Linked DNA regions of Thermobifida alba. The protein of the gene in region 1 interacts with the protein of each later gene in a pairwise test. Links are inferred from orthologs where the notes say so. Each region holds a gene or a part of one and is shown on either strand. Other genes may lie near its edges.

Region 1 (6,515 bases):
GGCGGTTGGCGCGCACGGTCCCGCCGGAGAGGGGCTTCTGGAAGATCTCCCGGGGCGCCCTGCGGCCGATGCCCGCCATCCGGCCGACGACGATGTCGGCGGAGTCCTCACGGGCCTTGGCGACCAGGCGTTCCAGCGCCTCGGTACCGAGGTGGTCGTCGTCGTCCATGAAGAGGAGGAACTCGCCCCGAGCCCGGTCCATGCCGATGTTGCGGGGGCGTCCGGGCCAGCCGGAGTTCTCGATGTGCACCACCGAGAAGTTCTCCTCGGCCGCCAGTTCGGCGTCGAGCAGCTCCCCGGTTCCGTCGGTGGAGCCGTCGTCGACGTAGATCACCTCGAAGCGGGAGCGCGGCAGAGTCTGGGAGCGCAGCGACTCCAGTCCTTCCAGCACCCCCCGGCCGGTGTTGTGGACCGGAATGACGACGGTCACGTCCATGGACATCGTTCCTCCCGCGGTGGCTGTCCGGCGAATTCGCCGACCGAGAATGCGGCGTCGAGAGCAGACACCGAGCTGACTGGTCTCCACACACTTACATCACTCGTGTCAACCGTCATTGGTTGACGGAATCGTGCATCCTTTCTCTATTCCGCAGAAACGGGTCGTGGCGGAGCGGAGCGCCGGGCCGGGGCGGAGTGGGGGGAGCCGGACCTGGAGAGTCCGTTCTCACCTGGGCATATGCCGAACGGAACGGAGGGTGGGGGACCGGGGCTGCGGGAGGGGGAACCGGACGCGGCCCTGGGCGTTTCGCTGTGTGAATTCTGTCACGGCCTATCGGGGGTGCGCTGGCATTCCGGTTTTCTTACCTGGATTTTAAATTTCCTATTCTTCTGAAAACGGAAAAGCCGGGTGTGCGGCGCACTTCCCGGCTTCGGATTCTGTGGGCCCGCCGTCCGGCCGGCTCGCGGCCGCGCCGGGACCAGCGGGGGATCAGGCGGAGCCGCGGCGTCCCGCCGGACCGTTCTTCCACCGGTCCGCCACCGTGTCGAAGATCTTGCCCCCGGTGGCCGCCGCACCGCCCACGACGTCGCGCAGCGTCCCCACCAGCGGGTCGGCGGTGCGCTCCCAGGCCTCCCGGTAGGACTGGGCGGCGCTGCGGGCCTCCTCGCCGATCCGGGCGTCGGCGTCGGTGTCGCGGCGCGGGTAGTCCCCGTCGAGGATGCGCCGGTAGTCGCCGTCCTTGATCCAGCGGTCCAGTTCGGCGAGCCGGACCACCGCGAACGGGTGGGTGTGCCCCTGGGTGATCAGCAGCTTCAGGAAGCCGTCGCGCACGTCCTCGGCCGCGTCGTACTCCCGGGCCTGCTCCAGGAACGCGTCGACGTTCATCTCGGCCAGCCGCGACCCCCCGGCCATCTTCATCAGCGCCCGCTTGGCCGCCTCCGGGTCCTGCGCGGCCAGCAGCCCGGCGCGGTCGCAGGACAGCTCCGACTTGCGGTACCACTCCTCCAGCGCCGCGACGATCGCGCGCAGGCCGACGTAGCCCAGCGGGATCCACGCGACCCGCGCCGCCAGCCGGACCAGCGCCAGCAGCATCGTGCGGTACACGGCGTGCCCGGACAGGATGTGGCCCACCTCGTGGCCCACGACGAACCGCTGCTCCTCGGCGTCGAGCAGGTCGAACAGCCCGGTGGTCATGACGATGAAGGGGCGGTCGCTGCCGATCGCCATGGCGTTGGGCTGCGGGTTCATCTGGATGTACAGCTCGGGGACCCGGTCGAGGTCCAGGATGTAGGCGGCGTCGCGCACGTAGTCGTGGACGTCGGGGAACTGGCGTTCGTCCACCCGCACGGCGCTGGCGAGGAACATCAGCCGCAGCGCCCGCTCGTTGAACAGGCCGGACAGACGTTTGAAGAGGTCGTCGAAGCCGCGCAGCGACCGCAGGGCGACCAGTGCGCCGCGATCCGCCGGATGCTCGTAGGCGCGGGAGGAGATGTCGCGGAGTCGGATACGGGCGCGGTCAGGAGTAGTCGGCATGTCTGCATGCTATGCGTGACCATTCCGTAATTCCATGCCTTGCGCGGGCACGGCGGCGCCTCTTCGGCGGGGCCGCGCGAAGCGGCCGGAACGGGGCGGACTACCCTCGGAACCGGAGGACCAGCCCCGACCACCGGGGACGAGACGAGAGCGTTGACCGTGCCCGAGGAGAAGACGACCACGCGGGGGAAGAGACCTCCGCGCCGCATCGGCATCATGGGCGGCACCTTCGACCCCATCCACCACGGACACCTGGTGGCCGGCAGCGAGGTGGCCCACCTGTTCGACCTCGACGAGGTGATCTTCGTCCCCGCGGGACACCCCTGGCAGAAGCAGCGCAGGGGGAGCCGGGTCACCCCGGCCGAGCACCGCTACCTGATGACGGTGATCGCCACCGCGGAGAACCCCCAGTTCCGGGTGAGCCGGATCGAGATCGACCGGGAGGGCCCGACCTACACCATCGACACCCTGCGGCAGATGCGCCAGCAGTACGGCCCTGACGTGGAACTGTTCTTCATCACCGGGGCGGACGCGCTGGGCGCTATTCTGAGCTGGCACAACGCGGATGAACTCTTTGAACTCGCGCATTTCGTAGGCTGTAACCGACCGGGGCACCGGCTCACCGACTCCGGCCTGCCCGAGGGCAAGGTCTCCCTGGTGGAGATCCCCGCCCTGGCCATCTCCTCGACCGAGTGTCGGGAGCGGGTCCGCAAGGGCGAGCCCATCTGGTACCTGGTGCCCGACGGCATCGTCCGCTACATCAACAAGACCGGGCTCTACCTCGATGACTAGGAGGCGGGGTAGCGGCCCATGAGAGGCAGCTAGCACCTGTGACCGCCACGGACCGGACCGTTGAACTCGTCGGCATCGCCGCCGCCGCAGCAGCCGACAAACTCGCCCAGGACATCGTCGCCTACGACGTCAGCGACCAGCTCGTCATCACCGACGCCTTCATGCTGTGCTCCGCACCCAACGACCGCCAGGTCAGGGCCATCGTCGACGAGGTCGAGGAACGCCTGCTGCGCCAGGCGGGCGCCAAGCCTGTGCGCCGCGAGGGCGAGCGCGACGGCCGCTGGGTGCTGCTGGACTACATCGACCTCGTCGTGCACGTCCAGCACGAGGAGGAGCGCGGCTACTACGGCCTGGAGCGGCTGTGGAAGGACTGCCCGGAGATCGCCCTGCCGGAGGGGGCCCGGGGAGCCGACCGTGTCGTGGACGGCCCGGACAGCCGTTGAGCCGCCGCACCATCCGCAGCCTCTTTTTCGGACAGGAGTGAGCCTGTGGCCGAGACACGCCGTGTGATCTGCTGGCGCCACGGACAGACCGACTGGAACGTCGAGAACCGTTTCCAGGGGCAGCTCGACATCCCCCTGAACAAGACGGGCATCGCCCAGGCCGAACGGGCCGCCCAACTGCTCGCCCTGCTGCGCCCCGACGCGATCATCGCCTCCGACCTGCGGCGGGCCTCCGACACCGCGCACGCCCTGGCGCGGATCACGGGACTGACCGTGACCCACGACCCCGCGCTGCGCGAACGCTTCGGCGGCCCGTGGGAGGGGCTGTCCCGTGCCGAGATCGCCGCGGGCTGGCCCGAGCAGCTGCCGACCATGGACATCCCCGGCGGGGAGGACATGCCCACCGTCGGGGCACGGGTGGCCGAGGCCATCGAGCGCGGCCTGGAGAAGGTGCCCGAGGGCGGCACGCTCGTCGTCGCCAGCCACGGCGCGGCCCTGCGCGCGGGGATCCACACCATGCTCGGCCTGCCTCCGGACCAGCTGGAGGCTCTGGGGTCGCTGAGCAACTGCTCCTGGTCCGTGCTCGGCCCCCGCCGCCTCGGCGGCTGGCGCCTGCTGGAGCACAACGCGGGCACCCTGCCCGAGGACAAGGTGCTGGGCGACGACCGTTAACCGTTTCGACTAACGCGGAGAATTCCGCTATCGTTCTGGGAGTCGGCGGGCAGCGGCCCGCAGACTCCGCAAGGGGCTATGGCGCAGTTGGTAGCGCGCTTCCATGGCATGGAAGAGGTCTGGGGTTCGAATCCCCATAGCTCCACAGCGTTCGACACGAACAGAAGCCGCCCCGCCTCCCGGCGGGGCGGTCGTGTTTCTCGGAGCCGGACGGAAACCGCGGCCGGGCCACGCGACGGCGAGAGCCCCGTCCCCGACGGAAGAGAGCCGAAGAGCGCGGCCCGCACGCGGGCCCACCGTCGTCGCGGCCCTCCGAAGCGCCGGCAGCGACCCCCGCTTCCCAGCCGCCACGCGGCCGCCCCGTCGCCCGTGCTGGTAAGCGCATTCCGTGCGAGTTTCCCGGTGGGGTCGCCGTCGCGGGCGGAGGGCGGCGGGCAGGGACCGCCCGAGAGGTCGGACCGGTGCCCGTCGCGGTGCGGTGGCGCGGTCCACGGTGCCCACGGCCCCCTCGGCGCCGTCTCCCGGGGCCGCTCCTGGGCGAGGGGCGCCCGGGACGGACCCGGGGCGACCGGGGAGCGGGGCCGGGGCGGCGGGAGGGGGCCGGCGCCGCTCACCCGCCGGAGCCGCTGGTCCCGGCGGGCGAGCGGGGGCGGGGACACGGGCTGCCCGCCGCGCGCGGCACGGGATGGACGGAGCACCCCCCAAGATCCGGTAGAGTTGTTCCTGCCGCAAGGGGCTATGGCGCAGTTGGTAGCGCGCTTCCATGGCATGGAAGAGGTCTGGGGTTCGAATCCCCATAGCTCCACGTCGAGGCCCGCGAGGTCGACGGACTCCGTCCGTCCCCCTCGCGGGCCTGTTGCTTTTCGGGGGCCTCCGGGGCGTTCGCCGGCCGGCTCGCGGACGGTGCACGGGAGCCGGTCCGACCTCTCCGGCCGGAGGGGGCCGCGTTGTCTCCGGGCCCCGCAGAGCGGCGGGCGCGCCGCGGCCGGTCCCGTACGCCGGGAGGCGCCCACCGGTGACGGCTTCCCCGCCCCCACCGTGCCGCCCCGGCCGCGACAGGGCGCCCCGTGCGGCCCGCCGCGCCCTCGACGGGCGCTCCGGGCCGGCGGCGCGGTGGAGGCCACCCGAATCCGAAATTTTCGGGAGTCGGGGAACCCGCAGGACACAGCGGTGAGGGACAGCCGAAACAGAGAGTTTCCCCACACTCGGGCGTCCCGTCCCCCTTGACACGGAAAGCGCTTTCTCTATTCTCAAGGAAAGCACCTCGGTGCTTACGCTCTACTACGGAAGGTGAGCAGTGGGACGATCCATTGCGCGTCGACTCGTGTCGACGCTGGCCACTGCGGCCCTGGTGACCGCTGGTCTGGCCCTGCCGATGGCCTCGGCGTCGGCGCAGACCGGCAGCGCCACGGGTTACGCGGCCCAGAACGGTGGCACCACCGGCGGCGCGGGCGGACAGCGGGTGCGGGCCACCACCGGGACCCAGATCCACCAGGCCCTGTGCGCACGGCCCAGCACCAGCACCCCGATCATCATCGAGGTCGAAGGAACCATCAACCACGGCAACACCTCCAAGGTGTCGGGAAGCGGTTGCGACACCGCCGACGACGTGATCGAGCTCAAGAAGGTCAGCAACGTCACGATCGTCGGCGTCGGCCGCGGAGCCGTGTTCGACCAGCTGGGCATCCACATCCGGGAGTCCAGGAACATCATCATCCAGAACGTGACCATCCGGAACGTCAAGAAGTCCGGCTCTCCCACCTCCAACGGCGGTGACGCCATCGGGATGGAGAAGGACGTCCGCAACGTCTGGGTGGACCACGTCACCCTGGAGGCCTCGGGCGGGGAGTCGCAGGGCTACGACGGCCTCTTCGACCTGAAGAACAACACCCAGTACGTCACCCTCTCCTACAGCATCCTGCGCAACTCCGGCCGCGGCGGCCTGGTCGGGTCCAGCGAGAGCGACCGCTCCAACAGCTACATCACGTACCACCACAACCTGTACGAGAACATCGACTCGCGTGCCCCCCTGCTGCGCGGCGGCGTGGCGCACATGTACAACAACCACTACGTGGGGCTGAACAAGTCCGGCATCAACTCCCGTGCCGGGGCCCGCGCGAAGGTGGAGAACAACTACTTCAAGAACTCCAAGGACGTCCTGGGCACCTTCTACACCAACGAGAGGGGCTACTGGGAGGTCCGGGGCAACATCTTCGACAACGTGACCTGGTCCAGCCAGGGCAACGAGAACTACCCCGCCGGCCCCAACCCGCAGTCCACCACGTCGGTGAGCATCCCGTACTCCTACCGGATGGACGACGCCGGCTGCGTGCCGCAGGTCGTGGCGCAGACCGCGGGCGCCAACAAGGGCAACCGGGTCTCGGACGGCAACTGCCGGTCGCAGGACCCGGGGCCGGGCGATCCCGGCCCCGGTGACCCCGGTCCCGGCGACCCGGGCCCGGGCGACCCGAACCCCGGCGGCCCCAACCTCAGCCTCGGGGCCGGCGCCGACGGCTCCAGCAAGGCCAGCGGGACCAGCTACGGCAACGTCATCGACGGCAACATGAGCACCTACTGGTCGCCGAGCGGCTCGACCGGTCGCATCTCGGTCAAGTGGGGCTCCACCACCACGGTGT
Region 2 (6,572 bases), 1.5 Mb from region 1 along the record:
GCGGATGCCGCCCTCGTACAGGTCGCTGATGAGCACGAACACCGAGTCGGCGGGCCGGGTGATGAGGCTCTGGCCGTAGGCGATGGCCCGGTTGATGTCGGTGCCGCCGCCGAGCTGGGTGCCGAACAGCACCTCCACGGGGTCGCTCAGGTGCTCGGTGAGGTCGACCACGGCGGTGTCGAACACCACCAGGGAGGTGCGCAGGGTCCGCATCGACCCCAGCACCGCGCCGAACACGCTGGCGTAGACCACGGAGGAGGCCATCGACCCGCTCTGGTCGACGGCGAGGACGACGTCGCGCTGCACGCCCCTGCTGCGCCGCCCGTAGCCGACGAGGGTCTGCGGTACGACGGTGCGGTGGTCGGGCAGGTAGTGCTGGAGGTTGCGGCGGATGGTGCGGTCCCAGTCGATGTCGGAGACGCGGCGGGGGCGGGTGGTGCGCGCCGAGCGGTCCAGCGCGCCCTGCACCGTGGAGCGGGTGTGCTGGGCCAGTCTGCGTTCCAGGTCCTCCACGACCCGGCGGACCACGGCGCGCGCCGTCTCGCGGGCGGTGTCGGGCATGACGTCCTTGAGGGACAGCAGGGTGCCCACGAGGTGGACGTCGGGTTCGACGGCCTCCATCATCTCCGGTTCCAGCAGGAGCTGCCGCAGGTTGAGCCGGTGCAGGGCGTCCTGCTGCATGACCCGGACCACGCTGGCGGGGAAGTAGTCGCGGATGTCGCCGAGCCAGCGCGCCACCCTCGGCGCGGAGGCGCCGAGGGTGGCGCCGCGCCGCCCGCCGAGGTCCTCCACGCCTTCGTCGGAGCGGTTGTACAGGGCGGCGAGCGCGGCGTCCATGCGGGCGTCGTCGCCGGTGAGGACGGTGCCCGGGCCGCCGCCGAGCGACGCGGCGCAGGCGTCCTCGGCCTTGTTGCCCAGCACCAGCCGCCAGCGGCGCACCCGTTCGGCGGACGCCGCGGGGTCGAAGTCGTCGTGCATCGTTGCCTTCCGTGCTCTCAGGTGTGGGCGGGCAGGCCGAGGACCGCGGCGGCCGCGGCCACCGCGGCGGCGGCCCGTCCGGTGTCGACCGGCTGCTCGGCGGGGTCGCGGTCGACGCCGCCGCGGACCACCAGCTCGGCGATGGAGCGGCGTTCGGCCGCGGTGAAGCCGCCGAAGGTGCGGCGCAGCAGCGGCAGCACGTCGACGAAGGCGCGTCCGCTCAGCCCGGTCAGCCACTGGTCGATGAGGTCCAGCAGGGCGCTGTCGTGCACCAGCAGCAGCCCGCTGTCGGCCGCGAAGCCCTCGATCCAGGCGGCGGTGCGTTCGGGCGGGGTGCCGGGCGAGGCGACCTGGCTGAGGCGCAGGCGCAGGGTGTCGGCGTCCAGGCGGCCGCTGTCGCGCAGGAGGCGGTGTGCGCGTCCGCTGAGGCGGCCGGGGACGCCGCTGCGCGGCGCGAGGGCCTCCAGGGCGTCCAGCCATCCGGTTTCGGCGTCGCCGCCGAGCAGGACCGCCGCCGTGTGGGTGGCGTCGACGTCGGCGGCCACCGGGACCGCCGCCGCCTCGTCCAAGCCGGTGACCGCGACGGTGAGGCCCGCGCAGACGCGGCGCAGCATCTCCACGGCGACGCCGCGCAGCGCGTCGGCGTCGAAGCGGCGGACGCTGCCGTAGCGGACGGAGCGCGCCAGCGGCGGCAGCGCCCTCATCAGCCGTTGGATGTCGGCGTCCTCGGCGGCCCGCCGCGAGAGCTGCGCCACCGTGTCGGTGAGGGCGTCGGGCAGGTCGGCGAGCAGGCAGTCCTCGACGAGTGCGGTCAGCGCGGGCAGGTCGGCGTCGGCGGCGCGGTCCCGGACGCGGGCGGCGGTCGCGGCGGCGACGGTGGTGCCCCACCGGCTGGCCTCGATGACCGCGAGGTCGTACTCGGGTTCCCAGCGCAGGGCCCACGTCTCGCGGAACGTGCCGCGCGACCGCACGGTGTCGCGGCGCGGGGCGCCCCACGGCACGCCGAGCAGTCCCAGCCGGTGCAGCAGGACGCTGCGTTCCCGGTCCACGTCCTTGCGCAGGTCGAGGACGAGGTCCCGGTCCAGTGCCCCGGGTTTGAGGCGCAGCCGCTTCTGCTGGGCGGCGAGGTCGCGCTGGAGCGGGACGGTGGGCGTGTCCGGCGGGACCGCGCCGAGCCGCTCCCCCAGGGCCATCTCGTCGTGCACGAGGCGGGCGCGCAGTTCCGCTCCCTCGCACAGCACCGCGGAGGTGGCCTCGGCGGTCTCCTCCAGTCCGGCCAGTGGGCGGCCGCGCAGCGCCGCCAGGGTCTCGCACAGCCGTACCGCCTCGATGACGTGGGAGGAGGAGACCGCGTGGCCGCGGTCCCGCAGTCGGCGTGCGGTCTCGGTGAGCCACCGTTCCACGGGCCGGTCGGGCGTGGTGAACAGGTGGTGGTACCAGCCGGGGGAGCGTACTCCGGCGCGGTAGCCGCTGGCGGCGGCGAGCCGTCCGTGGGTCCACGGGATCCAGGTGGTGGCGACCCTGGTCTTGGGCAGGCCGCGCAGCAGGCGGGCGTCGGCGGTGGCGGCGGGCAGTTCCAGCAGGGCGGGCACGTGCCAGGCGCCGCAGACCACGGCGATCCGTTCGTGCCCGGCGCGCAGGGCGGCGCGCAGCACCTGGCGCATGTGCGCCTCGCGGCGGGCCTCGTGCTCGGTCTCGGGTTCGGGGGCGAGTTCGGCGCGGACCGCGGCCATGGCCTCGGCGATGGCGGGGAACGGGGAGGGGCCGCCGTCGCGGCGCTGCTCCACCACGTCGTCCCACCAGCGTTCGGGGTCGTCGTAGCCGGCGGCCTCGGCGAGGACGCCGAGCGGGTCGACGCGCACGCGCGGCGCCTCCCCCTCTCCGGTCTCCTCCTCTTCTTCGGTGCGCGCGGCCAGGGTGTGGGCGGCGGGCAGGTCGCAGAAGCGCACCTCGGCGCCGTGCTCGGCGGCGTAGCGCAGCGCCTGCCACTCCGGGGAGAAGACCGCGAACGGCCAGAACGCGGCGCGGGACGGTTCGGAGCGGTCGTAGGCGAGCAGCGCCACCGGCGGTTCCAGGCCGCCGACGTGCCCGACGAGCGCGTCGGCTTCGGGGGGGCCTTCGATGAGGACCGCGTCGGGGCGCAGCCGCTCCAGTTCGGCCCGGACCGCGCGCGCCGACCCGGGGCCGTGGTGGCGGACGCCCAGGACGTGGACGCGGTCGGTGTCGAGTGCGGGCATCAGTGGCTCGCCTCCCGGCAGGCGGCGTAGAAGTCGTCCCAGTCCTCGCGTTCGCGGACCACGGTCTCCAGGTACTCGCGCCACACCACGCCGTCGGAGACGGGGTCCTGCACGACCGCGCCGCTGATGCCGGCGGCGACGTCGGTGGGGCGCAGCACGCCGTCGCCGAAGTGCGCGGCCAGGGCGATGCCGTTGGTGATGACGGAGATGGCCTCGGCGGTGCTGAGGGTGCCGCTGGGGGACTTGACCTTGGTGCGGCCGTCCTCGGTGATGCCGTTGCGCAGTTCCCGGAAGACGGTGACGACGCGGCGGATCTCGGTGAGGGAGGCGGGCACCTCGGGCAGGTCGAGGTTGCGGCCCAGCTGGGCGACGCGGCGGGTGACGATCTCGACCTCGTCGTCGGCGGTCTGCGGGACCGGCAGCACGACGGTGTTGAAGCGGCGGCGCAGCGCGCTGGACAGGTCGTTGACGCCGCGGTCGCGGTCGTTGGCGGTGGCGATGATGTTGAAGCCGCGCTGGGCCTGCACCTCGATGCCGAGTTCGGGCACCGGCAGGGTCTTCTCCGACAGGATGGTGATCAGCGCGTCCTGCACGTCGGAGGGGATGCGGGTGAGTTCCTCGACGCGGGCCAGGCGGCCCTCGGCCATGGCGGTCATGACGGGGCTGGGCACCAGGGCCTTCTCGGAGGGGCCCTCGGCGAGCAGGCGGGCGTAGTTCCAGCCGTAGCGCACCGCTTCCTCGGCGGTGCCCGCGGTGCCCTGGACCAGCAGGGTGGAGTCGCCGGAGATGGCGGCGGCGAGGTGTTCGGACAGCCAGGTCTTGGCGGTGCCGGGCACGCCGAGCAGCAGCAGGGCGCGGTCGGTGGCCAGGGTGGCGACGGCGACCTCGACGATGCGGCGCGCGCCCACGTACTTGGGGGTGATCTCGGTGCCGTCGTCGAGGGTGGCGCCGAGGACGTACTGGGTGACGGCCCACGGCGACAGCTTCCAGCCGGGCGGGCGGGGGCGGTCGTCGGCCTTGGCGAGGGCGGCGAGTTCCTCGGCGTAGGCCTGTTCGGCGTGGGGGCGCAGCACGGCGGGGGTGGCGGTCATGGTCAGGTCAGCTCCTTGCGCATGTCGTGACGGAATCTGAGGGTGTTGACGAGGTCGGTGAGGCGGCGGTTGCCAGCGCCTTCGGCGGCGAAGCGCTCGTACAGGCCGGGGTCGAGGTGCCGGGAGGCGTGCTCGCGCACCTGGTACAGGCGGTGGGGGTCCTGGTCCTCGGCGAGCAGCCGGTCGGCCATGCGTTCGCTCAGTTCCCTGTTCCACGGGAAGTCCAGTGCGTCGAGCAGGGCGCCGAAGCGGTGCGGGATGTGGAGCCGCCCGCTCTCCCAGCGCAGCGCCCAGGCGTGCTGCTCGTCGCGGGGCAGCAGGGCCAGCAGGCCGGCCATCCGGCACTCCGCCTCGGGGAGGTCGAACGCCGCCGGGGTCATGGAGTCCAGGAGCGCCCGTGCCCAGTCCAGGTCGCCGTGCAGTGCCGCCGCGTTGGCGAGGATGCTGCGGACCTCGGGGTCCGCGACGGCGTCCAGCACCTGTCGGGGGGTGTCGCCGAGGCGGCCGATCCAGGTGGCCGGGGGGATCTGGGACAGCAGGGGGCGCACCCGCGCCGCGGGGGTCTGCTGCTCGTCCTTCTCCTTCTTCTTCTTGGTCCCCGGGTCGAGCAGGGAGGTGAACTCGGCGTCGACGTCGCCGGGCTGGTCGACGACGATCCTGCGGGTGCCGCCCGAGTCGTCGACGCGCAGCAGGCGGGCCGTCTGCTCGGCCAGGCGGCGGCCGGTGTCGCTGCCGGGCAGCCGCATGAGCAGGACCGCGGCCAGGACGCGCACCCGGTGGGTGCGGTCGCGCAGCGCCGTGGCGAGCAGCGGTTCGTCCTCCTCCGACAGTCCGGTCTCCAGGGTCGCCAGGAGCGCGTGGCGCTGGTCGGCGCGTTCGTGCGTCCAGGTCTGGGCGAGCAGGTCGCGGGCCGCGGCGGGGTCGGTGCGGCGCAGCGCGGCGAGGTGGAGGCGGCGCAGCGCGGGGGTGCCGGTCTTCCAGGCCTCGGGGTCGAAGACGGTCTCCTCGGGGTCGGCGCTCTCCAGGAAGAAGAGCCAGGCCGGGTTGTGTTCGGCCAGCCAGCGGGCGCGGGCGCCGCCGAGGCGGGCCAGGACGGGACGGACCTGCGTGTTGCTGCGGGCCCGGTCGAGCAGCGCGGGCAGGACCTCCGGGGGGAGCCGGCGGCCGGTTGCGGCGGCGAGGTCCAGCCATTCGGGCAGGACCTCGGGGTGCCTTCCGGCGAGGATCGACTGCAGCCGGACCAGGGCCGGGCCGTCGATCAGGGGTGCGGTCTCGTCCGGGGCGGGCGGCGGCGGGGCGATCCGGCGGGGGCGCTGTCCCGCGCGGCGCCGCACGGCGGCCAGGGCGGCGCGGTCGAGCAGCGCGGTGGCGGGGTCGCCGCCGCTGGCCCCGGGCAGGCCGGGCGTGGGCGGCACGGCGCGCCGGGAGGTACCCACCAGGGCCGTCGACACGAGGTCGGGCCAGGGGTCGGGGTCGGTCACGTGGCTTCCTTTCGGGATGGCACGGGCACTGCGCACAGCGGGCGGGTGGGGGTCGGGGGCGGTGTCGCCGGGCGGGACGCGGGTCAGGCGACCGGAACGGCCCGTCCCCGGGCGTCCCACACGGTGAGCGGGCGCAGCCCGTCGGGGGTCCACTCGCCCGCTGCGGTGAGGCCCCGGCCGCCGCTGATGCTGAACAGCTTCCAGCCGGCGTCGTCGACGAGCAGCGGCAGGGCGTCGCCGGAGGGGTCGACGATCCACCAGCCGTCGTCGTGGGCGACGACGGCGTCGGCGAGCACCACCGGCCACACGTCGCGCCACGGGTCGTCGGCCAGGGCGCGGGAGACGTCGTCCAGCGCGTCGGCGACGGAGCCGCCGGGCGGGGCGCCGACGCGCTGTTCGGCGTGGCGTGCGGCGACCACGGCGCGGTTCTCCGCGGGGTGGAGGGCGAGGTCGGCGTCGAGCAGGGTGCCGACCCGCGCCGGGGTGTCGAGGGCCCGCCCCCCGTGGGCGAAGGACAGCAGCGCGGCGGTGCGCCCGGTGTCGCGGCCGCGCAGCCAGATCCGCCGTCCGCGCACCCGCTGTCCGGCGTCGAAGTCGTGGCGGCCCAGGACGTACCAGTGGTCGCGGACGGTCTCGTCGGGGTCGGGCAGCGGGAGGCCGACGCGGGCGCGAACCGCGGCGCCCAGCCCCGCGGGCAGTTCGTCGCGGCGGCGGTAGCCGACGCACAGCAGGTGCAGCAGCGCGTACTCGGTGAGGAGGCGGTCGGGCCAGTCGGCGGCGGTGAT

What was found.
Region 2: the proteins of rsfS (region 1) and FOF52_RS04630 interact in binary tests that used the Escherichia coli proteins (3 or more experiments, as listed by UniProt). The link is inferred for Thermobifida alba from one-to-one orthologs.

What each region holds. Positions count from the first base shown.
Region 1 is NZ_CP051627.1:2,462,393-2,468,907, reverse strand. What follows is about bases 1,671-4,504. They hold rsfS (ribosome silencing factor), read left to right. Parts: upstream 1,671-2,802; coding sequence 2,803-3,207; downstream 3,208-4,504. Other genes in these bases: FOF52_RS10925 (histidine phosphatase family protein), read left to right, coding at 3,253-3,879; nadD (nicotinate-nucleotide adenylyltransferase), read left to right, coding at 2,126-2,764; FOF52_RS10940 (M48 family metallopeptidase), read right to left, coding at 1,671-1,972. Also shown: FOF52_RS10945 (glycosyltransferase family 2 protein), read right to left, coding at 1-442; more of FOF52_RS10940, read right to left, coding at 929-1,670; FOF52_RS10910 (pectate lyase family protein), read left to right, coding at 5,177-6,515. UniProt on the Escherichia coli protein: Functions as a ribosomal silencing factor. Interacts with ribosomal protein uL14 (rplN), blocking formation of intersubunit bridge B8.
Region 2 is NZ_CP051627.1:1,004,044-1,010,615, reverse strand. Bases 2,261-5,151 are described here. They hold FOF52_RS04630 (ATP-binding protein), read right to left. Parts: upstream 4,307-5,151; coding sequence 3,215-4,306; downstream 2,261-3,214. Other genes in these bases: FOF52_RS04625 (DUF5691 domain-containing protein), read right to left, coding at 4,309-5,151; FOF52_RS04635 (DUF5682 family protein), read right to left, coding at 2,261-3,215. Also shown: FOF52_RS04640 (VWA domain-containing protein), read right to left, coding at 1-978; more of FOF52_RS04635, read right to left, coding at 996-2,260; more of FOF52_RS04625, read right to left, coding at 5,152-5,787; FOF52_RS04620 (SWIM zinc finger family protein), read right to left, coding at 5,871-6,572.